Regions from separate parts of the Vibrio sp. AH4 genome, predicted to be linked through region 3. Evidence: predicted binding sites of a transcription regulator. Region 3 holds the regulator's gene; each other region holds the start of a gene.
The links. Region 3 encodes MetJ, which represses methionine synthesis genes. Its sites were predicted from a motif close to TTAGACNTNTANANGTCTAA; they were not measured.

Region 1 (4,513 bases), 1.8 Mb from region 3:
GTAAAAATGGCCGAACAATAACGCGTAACTCAGTACAAAGTACCGCGTTAAACTTTGGTGGTCAGAAAGCCGAGTTATGGTGCCCAGGAGGAGAAGCGGCTTTCATTGGTAAAATGGCGGTAGAAAGCCAGCAGTTTGCCGAGCAAGTGCTGTGGTTTAGCACTCTGATTTCTAAGGGTGACAATGTACGCGGCATGAAAAAACAGCTCGAAAAATTGGGCGCTCAGTCGATACATGTAATAGAGATGGCACAAGGACAGAAGATCAGCCGTTTTGTTGCTTGGAGTTTTCAAAATGCAGAGCAGCGCAAGCTGTGGTGGAAAACAAAGTGATAATCTGTTGTTAACAGACTAGCATTAATCCATAAATGCAGTTCGATCAAAGACTAACAAAGGAGGGGCAAGATGAGAATCGAAGATGTTCCGCTCTATGCACCCTGTCAACCGCACTGGCTGTGTGTTCCTTTTATGAGTGTCTTTACGCTTTTGTTGCTGATTGGGCTTGGTTTTTTTATTCGGGTTATCTATCGCGAATACCAAAAAATTCAGCGCGCTAAAAAGGTACGTCGGCTACGCCGTATTCACTACCGCGATCGCAAAGGCAATGGTCGTCCGACGAATCTTTAATAAACCTAGGATTGTGCTTCGAGTAGTGCTTGGTATTTTTGCTCTAATGCTGAATTACCGGCACGCTTTTCTAGCTCAACCAACAGTTTGAGTGAGGCTTTTTGGTAGCCGTAACGTTGATTTAATGCCATTAACCGCAGCCGTGCTTGAGTGTAATCTCCGGCGTCAATTTCCATTTTGGTGAGCTGTAAAATGGACATCAGTCGATTCGGGTCATGATCCACCGCACGCTTGAAATACTCACGGGCATTATCATTTTTCCCTGCTTTTAAGGCGCACAGTGCGGCGTTCTCGTAACTCGCCGAAATGAGGTAATAATAGGGTTGCTCGACTGCTCGGCGGAAGTACTGATCCGCCGTATCATATTCCCCTTGTTTACACAAAAAAGTACCAAAGTTATTCAGTACATTCCCGTTTTTGGGGTGCTGATTTAACGCCGATTGATACATTTTTCGCGCCGAGTCATTTTCTCCCACCATCTCAAAATAGTGAGCCATCGAGAGTTGTGAACGATAATAATCGGGGGCATGTTGCAGTGCTTTTTCTAGGTTTTCTCGGGCTTTGATCATGCTTCCATTTTCTAAATAGCCTAAACCAAGGGCAATCCGTGCTTCAGCCATTTCGGTTGGATCGCTTTGTGCTGCAATATCTGATGTTTCGGTTACGGTGACACAACCACTTAAGGCCAATATCACACCGACTGCCAACATTCTTTTCATATGTCCCTCCACTCAACGAACCTATGATAGGCAATTAAGACGGAAGACCGAGCAATGAGGATGAAGTCTGCGAGTCAGTTGGCAAATCTTACCGACTTTATCTGCTTGATGTCGCTCACTATTGAAGCCATGTGAGCATGAATGAAGGTATAAAAAAGGCCGCGTGGAGCGGCCCAGAAATGGTTATTCATCTTTGGTGAAGTTGGCTTCGCTGAATTTTTCCAAATCGTATGGTGTTTGTTGGTAAACACAGTAGTTAAGCCAGTTAGAAAATAGCAAGTGTCCATGGCTACGCCAGCTGGCACAAGGCTTATTATCTGGGTTGTCATTGGGGTAATAGTTTACTGGAATTGCAGGGCTTAGCCCTTCACCTAAATCGCGTACATATTCGCTATGTAAGGTAAAGGCATCGTATTCCGGGTGTCCGGTCACAAAGACGTTGCGTTTGTCTTTCGTTGCCGCAAGGTAAACGCCCGCCACATCGGAAGTTGCGAGAATATCGAGATCAGTATGCTCAGCCAAAAAGTCAGCTTCAAAGTCGGCATAGCGAGAGTGTGGCGCTAAAAAGCGATCATCAAACCCGCGTAAAAGTGGATGAAAAGGTTTGTGAATATCATGGTAATACACGCCGGATAATTTCTCTTCACGAGTGCGTTTAGGCAAGTTGTACAGCAGTTTTAGCCCTGCTTGCGCTGCCCAACAGATGTAAAGAGTGGAAGTCACATGCGCTTTCGCCCAACTCATGATGTTTTGTAGATGCTGCCAATACGCGACATCTTCAAATTGCACTAAGCCCAGCGGCGCGCCCGTGATGATTAACCCATCGAAGTTGCGATTTTTGACCAGCTCAAATTGGCGATAGAAGGTGTTGAGATGCTCTTCTGGAGTATTTTTGCTTGGCCTGTCATCGATGCGCAGCAGCTCGATATCGACCTGCAAAGGGGAGTTGGACAAGAGGCGTAAAAACTGAGTTTCCGTCTCAATTTTTTTTGGCATTAAGTTTAAAAGTAACACCTTGAGTGGGCGTATCTCCTGCGTCGAAGCACGCGATTCCGACATAACGAAGATGTTTTCGTTACGTAGCACATCACTCGCGGGTAATTGGTCGGGGATTCTAATCGGCACAGCTTTCTCCCTAAGCTTGATATGGACGTCTAAACATCTAGACTTATAACTCAACCGAAAATTATTGTCGATAGCAAAATGCATGCATCCTTAATCTAAGTTAGTATCACTCAGTTCATTTTCCCACTGTGATCTTATTATGCGCCCCCATCTAACCCTTATTCGCGGTTTACCCGGTTCTGGCAAATCGACTTTAGCCAAAACGTTTCCAGCTGTGCATCTGGAAGCGGATATGTATTTTGTGAATGAACAGGGAGAGTACCATTTTCGTCCTGAGCTGATAGCCCAAGCGCATGAATGGTGTCAACAGCAGACGGAGTATAGCTTGCAGCAGGGCAAAAATGTGGTGGTGTCCAACACTTTTGTGCGGCATTGGGAGATGGCGGTGTATCGGAAACTTGCCCGAAAATATCGAGCTAAGCTGACAATCCTTGTGTGTCGGGAACGCTATCAAAACGTGCATGGGGTGGATGAAGCCACTGTCGAACGCATGCGACAACAGTGGCAAGAGTAGGCATTATTGTGGGTGTTTAGCGGTACGCTGAAGATCTCGGCGTAAAAGATAAAACGCCAAACAGCCCCATACCAAAGCCTGTGCCCAAAGGAGTGTCCATTTTGGTGCTATGGTTGACCAACTGGCCGCCATTTGGTTTAAACCCAGAAAGCCTTGGATTGCCGGCGTGCTTGGGAAGCACTGCGCAAGCCAGACTAAAGGCGCAGGGATCATTTCCAACGGCCAAATAAATCCAGCGGTAAAAATCAGTGGCATCGAGCTAATTAACACCACCAAAGTGACCAGTTCGCGTCTTGGAGTCACTGATCCCAACGCAATACCGACAAAATTACAGGCTAATAAAAACGGCAGGAGCAGACGGAGTAGATCACTTGGTTTTGCTAATGTATTCACGCCGTGTAAATCAAAGCTAGCGCCGAAATAATATAGGCTTAGCAAGTAATAGACCGTAACCAATACGAGACTGCGCACCAACAGCAGTTTGGCGGGAGAAACTCGGCTCCAGTAACCATGTCCTTGTTTTTGGGTTCCGACCATAAGACCCGCTGCCATGATCAATGTTTGCTGAAGGATCAATACAAAAACGGCGGGTACGACGTAATCGACATAACCCATGCGTGGGTTAAATGTGGGCTTTAGATTGGTACTGGTCGGCGAAAAATGCTGCGCCGCAAACGCCATCGGCTCACCTTCTATCACTAACCGGCTTACTTTTGTTTGTGCAGCGAGTGTGCCGCCTGCTTGGGCTAAGCCTTCAACAATCGTCCCATAAACCAGAAAATAAGAAGCATCGCCTGCATAAGCAAGAGTTGGGCTTTTACCCAGTAGCAAATCTTTGTAGAAATGTTCCGGAATCACTAAGATGCCTGCAACTTTCTTCTCTAAAAATGCCTGCTTGGCATCGGCAATCGTATGGTCTCGCTGAACAATTCTGACTTGCGGTGTGGCGTCTACCATTCGCTCTAATTGATAACTGGCTTGACTCTGATCGAGATTGACCACTGACACGGTCTGCTCGCGCGGGATCTGCTTGGCGTAGGGAAGTGGGTAGAGGAAAGAATAAAATACTACGCCGCCGAAGACCGTCAATACGACAACGGGGTTGGTGATGAGCGCTTTTAATTCTGCTTTGAACAGTTGCCACAGACTCATACGGCTTCTCCGGCTTCACGAGATAAATGTTTGTGGATCAAGATCAGCACTAAACCAAGAGGCAGTAGGTAGCCCACCATGGCCGCTAAAGGCTGTAGAGAGGTGAAAGCCTCCAGACCATAGCTAACTTGGTTGACTTGCACTTCAATGTAATGGCTGATGGGCAATAGGCTACGCCATGCTTGTGCGAGGGAATTCATGTCACTGGCTGGAAAAGTGATGCCCATAAACGCAAAACTGGGTGCGGTGAATGCACCGGCAAAGCTCATTGCACGAGCGGGATCGAGCGTGAGGAAGTAGAAAAAAGCCCCCATGATCACGCAAGCGATAACCGTAATGGCTTGTGCAAACAATAATACTGAAAAATGCCCAAACAT
Region 2 (4,513 bases), 1.9 Mb from region 3:
GATGCGAAAAATGCCAAACCCACCGAGCAGGTGCTACAAAGTGCATTAAAAACCTTTTGTACCAATAAAGACATTGGAGCGAACCTCGATGTTGGGATCAGCTACCGAATCCAAATGCGCAATACTCGTGGTCAGTTGATGGTCGATCAGTTGGTCACAAAAGAAACCTGCACTAAGGGCTAAGCCCCTGAACACACAATGTGTGCGCGTAAAAATAAAGGCCTCTTGATGAGGCCTTTACTGTTTTTAATGAAAGCGAAATTACGCTTGCCATTCGCTACGCAGCGATTTCGCTGCGTTCACCATGTTGGTCAGTGCTGCTTCCACTTCTGGCCAGTTGCGGGTTTTTAGACCGCAATCTGGGTTGACCCACAAACGCTGTGCTGGGATTTTTTCTGCTGCTTTGCGCAGCAGATCTTCAATCCATGTTTGTGCAGGAATGTTCGGTGAGTGAATGTCGTACACGCCTGGGCCAATTTCGTTCGGGTAGTTAAACTCTTCAAACGCTTTGAGCAGTTCCATGTTGGAGCGCGATGTTTCAATGGTGATCACGTCGGCATCCAGTGCCGCAACCGATTCGATGATCTCGTTGAATTCGCTGTAACACATATGGGTATGAATTTGCGTTTCCGGACGCGCGCTACCCGCGGAAATCTTAAACGCTTGCACTGCCCAATCTAAATAGGTTTGATGATCGCGTTTTTTCAGTGGTAAACCTTCACGAATCGCTGGTTCATCAATTTGAATAATATTGATGCCTGCATCTTGCAGATCCGCCACTTCATCACGCAGTGCCAACGCTAATTGCTGAGCAATCTCTTGGCGACTGATGTCTTCACGTGGGAAGGTCCAGCATAGAATGGTCACAGGCCCCGTCAACATCCCTTTCATCTGCTTAGAGGTCAGAGATTGCGCGTAAGTTGACCACTCCACCGTGATCGGTTTTTCACGTTCGATATCCGCCACCACAATCGCAGGTTTTACGCAGCGTGAACCGTAACTCTGCACCCAACCAAACTGCGTGGTTTGGAAACCGGCGAGGTTTTCAGCAAAGTATTCCACCATGTCGTTACGTTCCGCTTCACCGTGCACCAGCACATCTAACCCTAGTGCTTCTTGGCGTTTAACCGCATCAGCAATATGACCTTTCAGTGCTTGCACATACTCTTGCTCGCTCAGCTTGCCTTGGCGATACGCACTACGCTCAGTACGGATCTCTCCTGTTTGTGGGAAAGAGCCGATGGTCGTGGTCGGCAAGAAAGGCAGACCCAATACTTCTGCTTGGTGATGAGCACGCTCAATATATGGCGCACTCCGCTCTGCCAATGCCGCCGTAATATTGTTGATGCGCGCTTGCACAGAAGCCTTATTCACCGTGTGAGAAGATTTGCGCGCAACAATTGGCTGGCTGTAGGTATCACACGCTAAAATTGCGGCGGCATCCCCCCCCAGAGCACGGCCGAGCAAGGCGACTTCGGTCACTTTCTGCTTGGCAAACGCAAACCAACTGCGGGTTTCTGCGCTCAGATCGCCTTCCAGATCCAGATCGACTGGGCTGTGCAGCAGTGAACAGGAACTGGCGATCCACAAACGCTCACCCAGCAAGGTTTTCACTGGCTGCAAACGAGCCAGAATGGCACTCAAATCGGCACGCCATACGTTACGGCCATTGATCACACCCGCAGAAAGCACCCAATCAGACGGCAAGCGGTTAACTATGATATCTAGCTGCGCTGGAGCCGCCGAAATATCCACATGCAAACCATCGACAGGCAGTTCGACTATCTTATCAAGCGTGTCTAACACTGAATCAAAGTAAGTGGTCAGCAGCAGTTTTACGTCACCACGAATCACTTGATAAGCCAGTTTAAATGAATCTTGCCAACGTGGTTCTAACTCTAAAGCCAGAACAGGCTCATCGATTTGTACCCACTGCACGCCTTGCTTCGCCAGCTTGCTCAGAATCGCTTGGTAAGCGGTCAAGAGACGTGGCAACAACGTTAAACGATCAAACCCTTCTTCCACTTCTTTACCTAAATACAGGTAACTGATGGGGCCAAGCAGCACAGGTTTTACATCGTGACCCGCTTGCAGCGCTTCATTAACCTCTTCAAACAGTTGTGGCCAGCTCACATTAAACGTGTCGTGAGAGCTGAACTCCGGCACGATATAGTGATAGTTGGTGTTGAACCACTTGGTCATATCCGATGCTGCGCTGCCCGCTCCGCAACCACAGGCATTCTGTGACTGACCACGACCGACGCGAAACAGCGTATCTAAATCCGGAAAACCGTGGCTATGGCGCTTAGGCACATGGCCCAGTAATAGTGTGGTGGTGAGTACGTGGTCGTACCAAGCAAAGTCACCCGCGGTCACAAAGTCTAATCCGGCTTCTTTTTGCAATGCCCAGTTTTGTTGGCGAATTTGGCTGCCGACCTGTTTCAAAGCCGCTTGGTCAATCTCACCACGCCAGTATTTTTCAAGAGCAAATTTAAGTTCGCGTTTTTCGCCAATGCGGGGATAACCAAGAATGTGTGTCGTTGTCATGTGAAAATCCTTTGTCTGTTCTTAATAGGTCGTAGAAGTTCTTAAGCCAATTCAGCACATCGAAAGATGTCTGGATGGCTAAACTATCTCGTTGTACGCCGTTGAGGACAAGGTTCATTTATTCAACTTGTTTATGAGTAATCTTCATGTTGGCACTGGCGATTATCAATTTACCTTTACTATTTATAACCAAACTGCTTGGAGTTGCAGGTAGGCGGCAAGTGAGTTCATCCCCATGAGCATAGACACACTATGTGATTGGGGTGAACGAATGTAGCCAACACCGCTGCGGCTTCAAGCAGGAAGGTTATAGCCATCTAGATGTTTACAGCTCCGAAAAATCGGCGTAACTTAGCTAAAAATTCATGTTGGCTTAGGGATAAGTGAGGAGAGTTCATGATAGAGCTGAAACATTTGAAAACGCTGATCTCGCTACGCGATACCGGTTCACTGACCGCCACCGCGACCTCGTTGCATCTCACCCAGTCTGCGCTCTCGCATCAGATTAAAGACTTGGAAGCGCGAATTGGCGGGCAGCTTTTTTTGCGTAAAACACGCCCAGTGCGTTTTACCACCGAAGGCGAAATTTTGCTGCGTTTGGCGGACGATATTTTGCCTAAGATGTCGCGCGCCGAGAATGAACTGGCGAGCCTTAAAGAAGATGTGAATGGACGCCTGCACATGGCGATTGAGTGCCATTCCTGCTTTCAATGGCTAATGCCCGCCCTGCGCGAATATCAGGTCAGCTGGCCAAATGTGGCGCTGGATTTTTCATCCGGCTTTGGGTTTGAGCCTCTACCCGCGCTGTTAGCGGGGGAATTGGATCTGGTGATCACCTCAGATATTTTGCCGCGCTCAGAAGTGCATTATGAGCCGCTGTTTGATTTTGAAATGCGCCTTATCACCGCCACCAACCACCCGTTGGCAGACAAAGCCGGTATTGAACCCCAAGATTTGATCGATCAAACCATGCTCACCTATCCGGTGCAAAAGCAAAGATTGGATGTGGTGAAGCACTTTTTGCAACCCGCAGGCGTTGAGCCCGCACGCTGGAAGCAAGCCGACAATACCTTGATGCTGGTACAAATGGTGTCGGCAGGATTAGGCGTTGCGGCGCTACCGAATTGGGCAATCAGCGAGTTTTCACGCCAAGGATTAATTACCAGTAAACCATTAGGCAAAGGCTTATGGCGTAGGCTTTTTGCCGCCACTCGCCATAGCGAAAAAGACAAACGCTACTTACAAGCCTTTTTCGCCACCGCACGCCAACAATGCAAAAGCCACCTTGATGGGATCAAGATGGCTTCGGTATAGAAACGATTAGCGTGCGTAGGCTTTAAACTGGTTGGTAAGGGGATCGTATTGATAACCCAGTACGTCTAACTTACCCACCAGATGTTCAATATCCATTTCATACGTGCTGATCAACTCATCCAGACTGTCACATTCCAAACGCAGTTTTTCATTGACGATGCCTAGCAAAATCACGCTATCGATGTTTCGTACGTTGCTCAGATCCATCACATCACTCCTGATTGAATGTCCACCTGCAGCATTTGCTGCCCCATTCCATCAAGCATAGTCGCTATTTGGGGAACGAAAAGTGATCTGTGCAACCCATCGCAGTGAGCAAAATTAAAGTGGGATCTGGTAGAGGCCGTGCAAACCGGTTGCCGATGACAGAACCAAAATCTCAGCGGCCACCAGTTGCCATTTGTTCACCGTTTTACCGGAGATCAAATGCCAGCACCAGACGACAACCCCAGCAATCAATAAACCAAAGCTCACTAGGATCGGCATCACCAGTGCTTGAAGCTGTTGCTCACTCAGCCCTGAAATATAAGGCAAGAGACATAATGCCGTCAGCATAGCAGACACAATACTTACCACAGGCAAAATGCGGTGAAAGGCTTGTAGCCGAGAGCGCGCCAGCGTCAGTAATAGATGTCCGAACATCGCGCCAAGC
Region 3 (4,513 bases):
AAGTCTCAGCAGTGGCAGTAAACAGGCATCACTGACAACGCGTGGATCGGCGCTGTACACGCCAGCCACATCACTCCAAATGGTCACGCGTGACACTTCAGCCAGTGCGCCAATCACGGTGGCAGAATAATCAGAGCCGTTACGACCGAGCAGGACAGTATCGCCCTGTTCGTTTTGTGCCATAAAACCGGTGATGACGATTCGGCGTTGGCTATGTTGTGCCAACACGGCTTTCAGTAGCGGGTAAGAGCGCGCGCGATCCACTTCCGGTTGTGTGCCCGCTTCGGCACGTAAGAATGCACGCGCATCTTGCGCGACGGCCGGTAAATCTTGCTGATTCAGTAATGCGGCAAGTAAACGAGCCGACCATTGCTCGCCATGTCCTAAAACCCAAGCGTATTGTGCGTTACTAAGAGGAGCCGTGAGCTCGCCTAACACGCTGATCTCTTGTTGCAGTTGGCTAAGTAGTGGTTCAGCCGCTTCGTTGTTGAGTAGCTTAGTAATCAATTCAGACTGATATTGGCGCAGCGCATGTAAGGTTTCATGGGCAACGCGACCATCTTTACTGAGTGCTTCGACAAAACTGATCAAACGGTTCGTGGTTTTGCCAGCCGCAGAAACCACCACCAAATCATCACTCTTGGAATAACTTTTAAGAATTTTCGCGACACGCAGATAACACTCTGGATCGGCAAGGCTACTACCACCAAATTTGTGCAGTTGACGAGCGTGAGTCATTCACTGGCCTCCTTAATACGCGGCAAGAGTTTGTTGAAAGGCTTGGTCAAGGTCGGCAATGAGATCAGAGGCATCTTCAAGACCGACGGAAAGACGCAGCAACTGTTGTGATACCCCAGCTTCAGCGAGCGCTGCTTCACCCATTGCACGATGAGTCATGGAGGCGGGGTGACAGATCAGGCTTTCTACCCCACCGAGCGATTCGGCGAGTGAGAATAGCGCCAACTTGCCCACAAAGAATTTCAGCTGCTCAAAACTACCGGCAAACTCGAAACTGAGCATCGCGCCAAAGCCCGATTGCTGTTTTTTGGCAATCTCATGACCCGGATGGTCGGGCAGACTTGGATGGTAAATTTTGCCAACCAATGATTGAGTCTGCAGATAGGCCAACATCTGCTGTGCACTCTCTTCATGCACGCGCATCCGCGCGCCCAGCGTGCGAATGCCACGCAAGGTCATGTAGCTATCAAATGGAGTGCCGGTTGAACCTAAGCAGTTACCCCACCAAGCGAGTTCTTCGGCATGTTGCTTGTGTTTACAGATCAACACGCCGCCAATCACATCCGAGTGACCATTAATGTATTTGGTGGTGGAGTGCAGCACAAAATCTGCACCTAAGGTGAGCGGCTTTTGGAATACTGGTGTCAAAAAGGTGTTATCTACAGCCACCAAAGTACCTTGTGCTTTCGCTAACTGACAAAGATGAGCGATGTCCACCACACGCACTAAAGGGTTGGATGGGGTCTCAATCAGTAACAGCTTGGGTTTGCGGGCTAAAGCTTGGGTGAGAGCCTCTTCGTTGGATTGATCCACAAACTGTACGTTGAAGTCGCCTTTTTTAGCGCGCGTGTTGAGCAAGCGATAAGTGCCGCCGTAGCAGTCGTGTGGTGCCACAATCAGATCGTTAGGGCCTAACAGCGCGGTGACCCACAAATTGATGGCCGAAGTACCGCAGTTGGTCACCACCGCACCTTCACCACATTCAAGCTCATACAGGGTTTGCTCTAATAGACCACGGTTAGGGTTGCCTGAGCGGGTGTAATCGTATTTTGGCACTTCACCAAAGGCGGGAAAACCATAGTTGGTCGAAAGATAAATCGGTGGTACAACGGCATGGTATTGAGTGTCCGATTCAATCCCGGTACGAACCGCAATGGTGGCTGGCTTGCGTGTGGTCATGGAGTTTCCTTGCTGGCTATTCTGTCCTAGAGAGCATCATCATATACCTTTCCTGCTTTAAGCTGCAGTGTCGGTTGTCGCATCGCAACTTTCCCTAACTGGGGGATGAGGTTTATCCGTTGCCCATAAATTACTCGACACTTTACTGATGTTAAATAAAGACGTCAACACTTCTAGACGTCTATATGTCTTTGCTTATGGCAGTAAATCCCGCTAAAATTAGGGCCTTTGAAATTTCGATTCGAACCACAATAACGAAGGTGCGCAATGGCAGACTGGAATGGCGAATACATCAGCCCCTATGCAGAGCATGGGAAAAAGAGCGAGTTGGTAAAAAAAATCACGGTATCCATTCCGCTAAAAGTTCTCAAAGTGCTAACGGATGAGAGAACACGCCGTCAAGTCAATAACTTACGTCACGCAACCAACAGTGAATTGCTGTGTGAGGCCTTCTTGCATGCTTATACTGGCCAGCCGCTGCCGACGGACGAAGACCTGCGTAAAGATCGCCCTGATGATATTCCTGCCGAAGCCAAACGTTTGATGACCGAAATGGGGATTGAGTTCGAATCTTACGATGAGTAGCTAGCGACATTGGCTAAGTGAAAGATTAAGCTCATAAAAAAGCCCCTCGTGCGAGGGGCTTTTTGCTATCCATGCAAACAGATTACGCCTGCATATAGTTTTCTGGCATTGGAATACGAGCCACACCCGATTCCACCGCGGCTTCCGCCACCGCACGCGCTACACGTGGCAATAAGCGTGGGTCCATTGGTTTTGGAATGATGTACTCAATACCGAAACTGAGCTTATCCACTCCCGCTGCGGCCAAAACTTCTGCCGGTACGGGCTCTTTGGCTAATTGACGAATCGCTTCTACGGCGGCGAGTTTCATCTGATCGTTGATTTCACTGGCGCGAACATCCAGCGCACCGCGGAAAATAAATGGGAAGCAGAGAACGTTATTAACTTGGTTTGGATAGTCGCTGCGACCAGTACCCATGATCATGTCATTGCGGACTTGATGGGCAATTTCCGGTTTGATTTCTGGATCGGGGTTGGAACAGGCAAACACCACTGGTTTGTCGGCCATCAGTTTGAGTGCGTCGGCTGGCAGTAGGTTCGGGCCAGAAACGCCCAAGAACAGATCGGCACCGGCAATCACATCTTCCAGCGTGCGTTTGTCGGTGTTGTTGGCAAACAGCTGTTTGTATTCGTTCAGATCATCACGGCGAGTGTGGATCACGCCTTTGCGATCCAGCATGTAGATTTTCTCACGCATTGCACCGCATTTGATCAATAGTTCCATACACGCTACCGCAGCGGCACCCGCCCCAAGACAGACGATCATACAGTCTTTCAGTTGTTTACCTTGCAGCTCTAATGCGTTGAGCATACCCGCAGCGGTCACAATCGCGGTGCCGTGTTGGTCATCGTGGAACACAGGCACATCACAACGTTCAATCAGGCGGCGTTCAATTTCAAAGCAGTCTGGCGCTTTGATGTCTTCTAAGTTGATGCCACCGAAAGTATCCGCGATGTTCGCTACCGTATCGACAAATTCATCGATGGTGCGGTGTTTGACTTCAATATCAATCGAATCCAGTCCTGCAAAGCGTTTAAACAGCAGCGCTTTCCCTTCCATGACAGGCTTGGAGGCCATTGGTCCTAAATTGCCCAGCCCCAAAATAGCGGTACCGTTAGAAATGACTGCAACGGTGTTACCTTTCGCGGTGTACTTGTACACATTTTCCACGTTTTGTGCGATTTCACGAACCGGTTCTGCTACGCCTGGGCTGTAAGCCAGCGCAAGATCGGCGGCGGAGTCTGCAGGTTTGGTCAGTGCGATACCAATTTTTCCCGCGGTTGGGTAAGCATGGTAATCGAGAGCACGTTGGCGAAACTGTTCTTCCGGTGTTGGGGTGAGGTGATTGTCATCGGACATAGGGCTGTTCTCTTATAGTTATTTATGGGAAAGGTCACAAATTCTAATGTATGTCTTGCAAGCTGCCTAGGTTAGACACTGAGCAAAGGGTACAAAAAAAGCGAAGATCTTGCTGATAAGACCAGTGAAAATGTGAAATGCGGAGAAGAAATAGCCAGAATGTGCCGCTTAAAAGCGTTTTATATGCAGATAAGTGAGTGAAGAAATGGGTATTGATAACGACGATGAATCTTGTCACTCATTTCAGAATGCGACATATGAAAAAAGGACGCCGAAGCGTCCTTTTTCAAAATCTTGCGTAAAGCAGAAATTACTTCTTCGCAGACAGTGCGCCGAAACGCTTGTTGAAGCGCTCAACACGACCACCGGTGTCAACGATACGTTGCTTACCAGAGTAGAATGGGTGGCACTTGTCACATACGTCTAGGTGCATTGAATCTTTACCTAGAGTAGAGTTGAAAACGAAAGAGTTGCCGCAAGAACAAGTTGCGTTTACTGCTTTGTATTCTGGGTGGATACCAGCTTTCATGGGATAACCTCAATTTAGGCCGTGTCGCCATCCGAATCGATTGTCGTCGGACACCACACGTAGTGTTAAAAATAACGATTTTGCATATCCAGAGAGGTCAACCCTCTAGGATGCCGTAAGGC

Region 1: the regulator MetJ is predicted to act here: its motif matches at 2,500-2,519, upstream of metA (homoserine O-succinyltransferase).
Region 2: the regulator MetJ is predicted to act here: its motif matches at 2,610-2,629, upstream of metE (5-methyltetrahydropteroyltriglutamate--homocysteine S-methyltransferase).

The regions. Positions count from the first base shown of each region.
Region 1 is NZ_JALAIV010000001.1:2,505,709-2,510,221, reverse strand. Features, by position in the region: gene rlmF (23S rRNA (adenine(1618)-N(6))-methyltransferase RlmF) at 1-332, shown strand, start outside; gene MKA69_RS11640 (hypothetical protein) at 405-626, shown strand; gene pilW (type IV pilus biogenesis/stability protein PilW) at 632-1,345, opposite strand; gene metA (homoserine O-succinyltransferase) at 1,529-2,470, opposite strand; gene MKA69_RS11625 (ATP-binding protein) at 2,610-2,984, shown strand; gene MKA69_RS11620 (ABC transporter permease) at 2,988-4,136, opposite strand; gene MKA69_RS11615 (ABC transporter permease) at 4,133-4,513, opposite strand, start outside.
Region 2 is NZ_JALAIV010000001.1:2,624,460-2,628,972, forward strand. Features, by position in the region: gene MKA69_RS12065 (GspS/AspS pilotin family protein) at 1-183, shown strand, start outside; gene metE (5-methyltetrahydropteroyltriglutamate--homocysteine S-methyltransferase) at 262-2,547, opposite strand; gene metR (HTH-type transcriptional regulator MetR) at 2,944-3,861, shown strand; gene MKA69_RS12080 (DUF4250 domain-containing protein) at 3,868-4,068, opposite strand; gene MKA69_RS12085 (hypothetical protein) at 4,183-4,513, opposite strand, start outside.
Region 3 is NZ_JALAIV010000001.1:705,038-709,550, reverse strand. Features, by position in the region: gene MKA69_RS03425 (bifunctional aspartate kinase/homoserine dehydrogenase II) at 1-738, opposite strand, end outside; gene MKA69_RS03420 (O-succinylhomoserine (thiol)-lyase) at 751-1,917, opposite strand; gene metJ (met regulon transcriptional regulator MetJ) at 2,185-2,502, shown strand; gene MKA69_RS03410 (malic enzyme-like NAD(P)-binding protein) at 2,585-3,862, opposite strand; gene rpmE (50S ribosomal protein L31) at 4,173-4,391, opposite strand.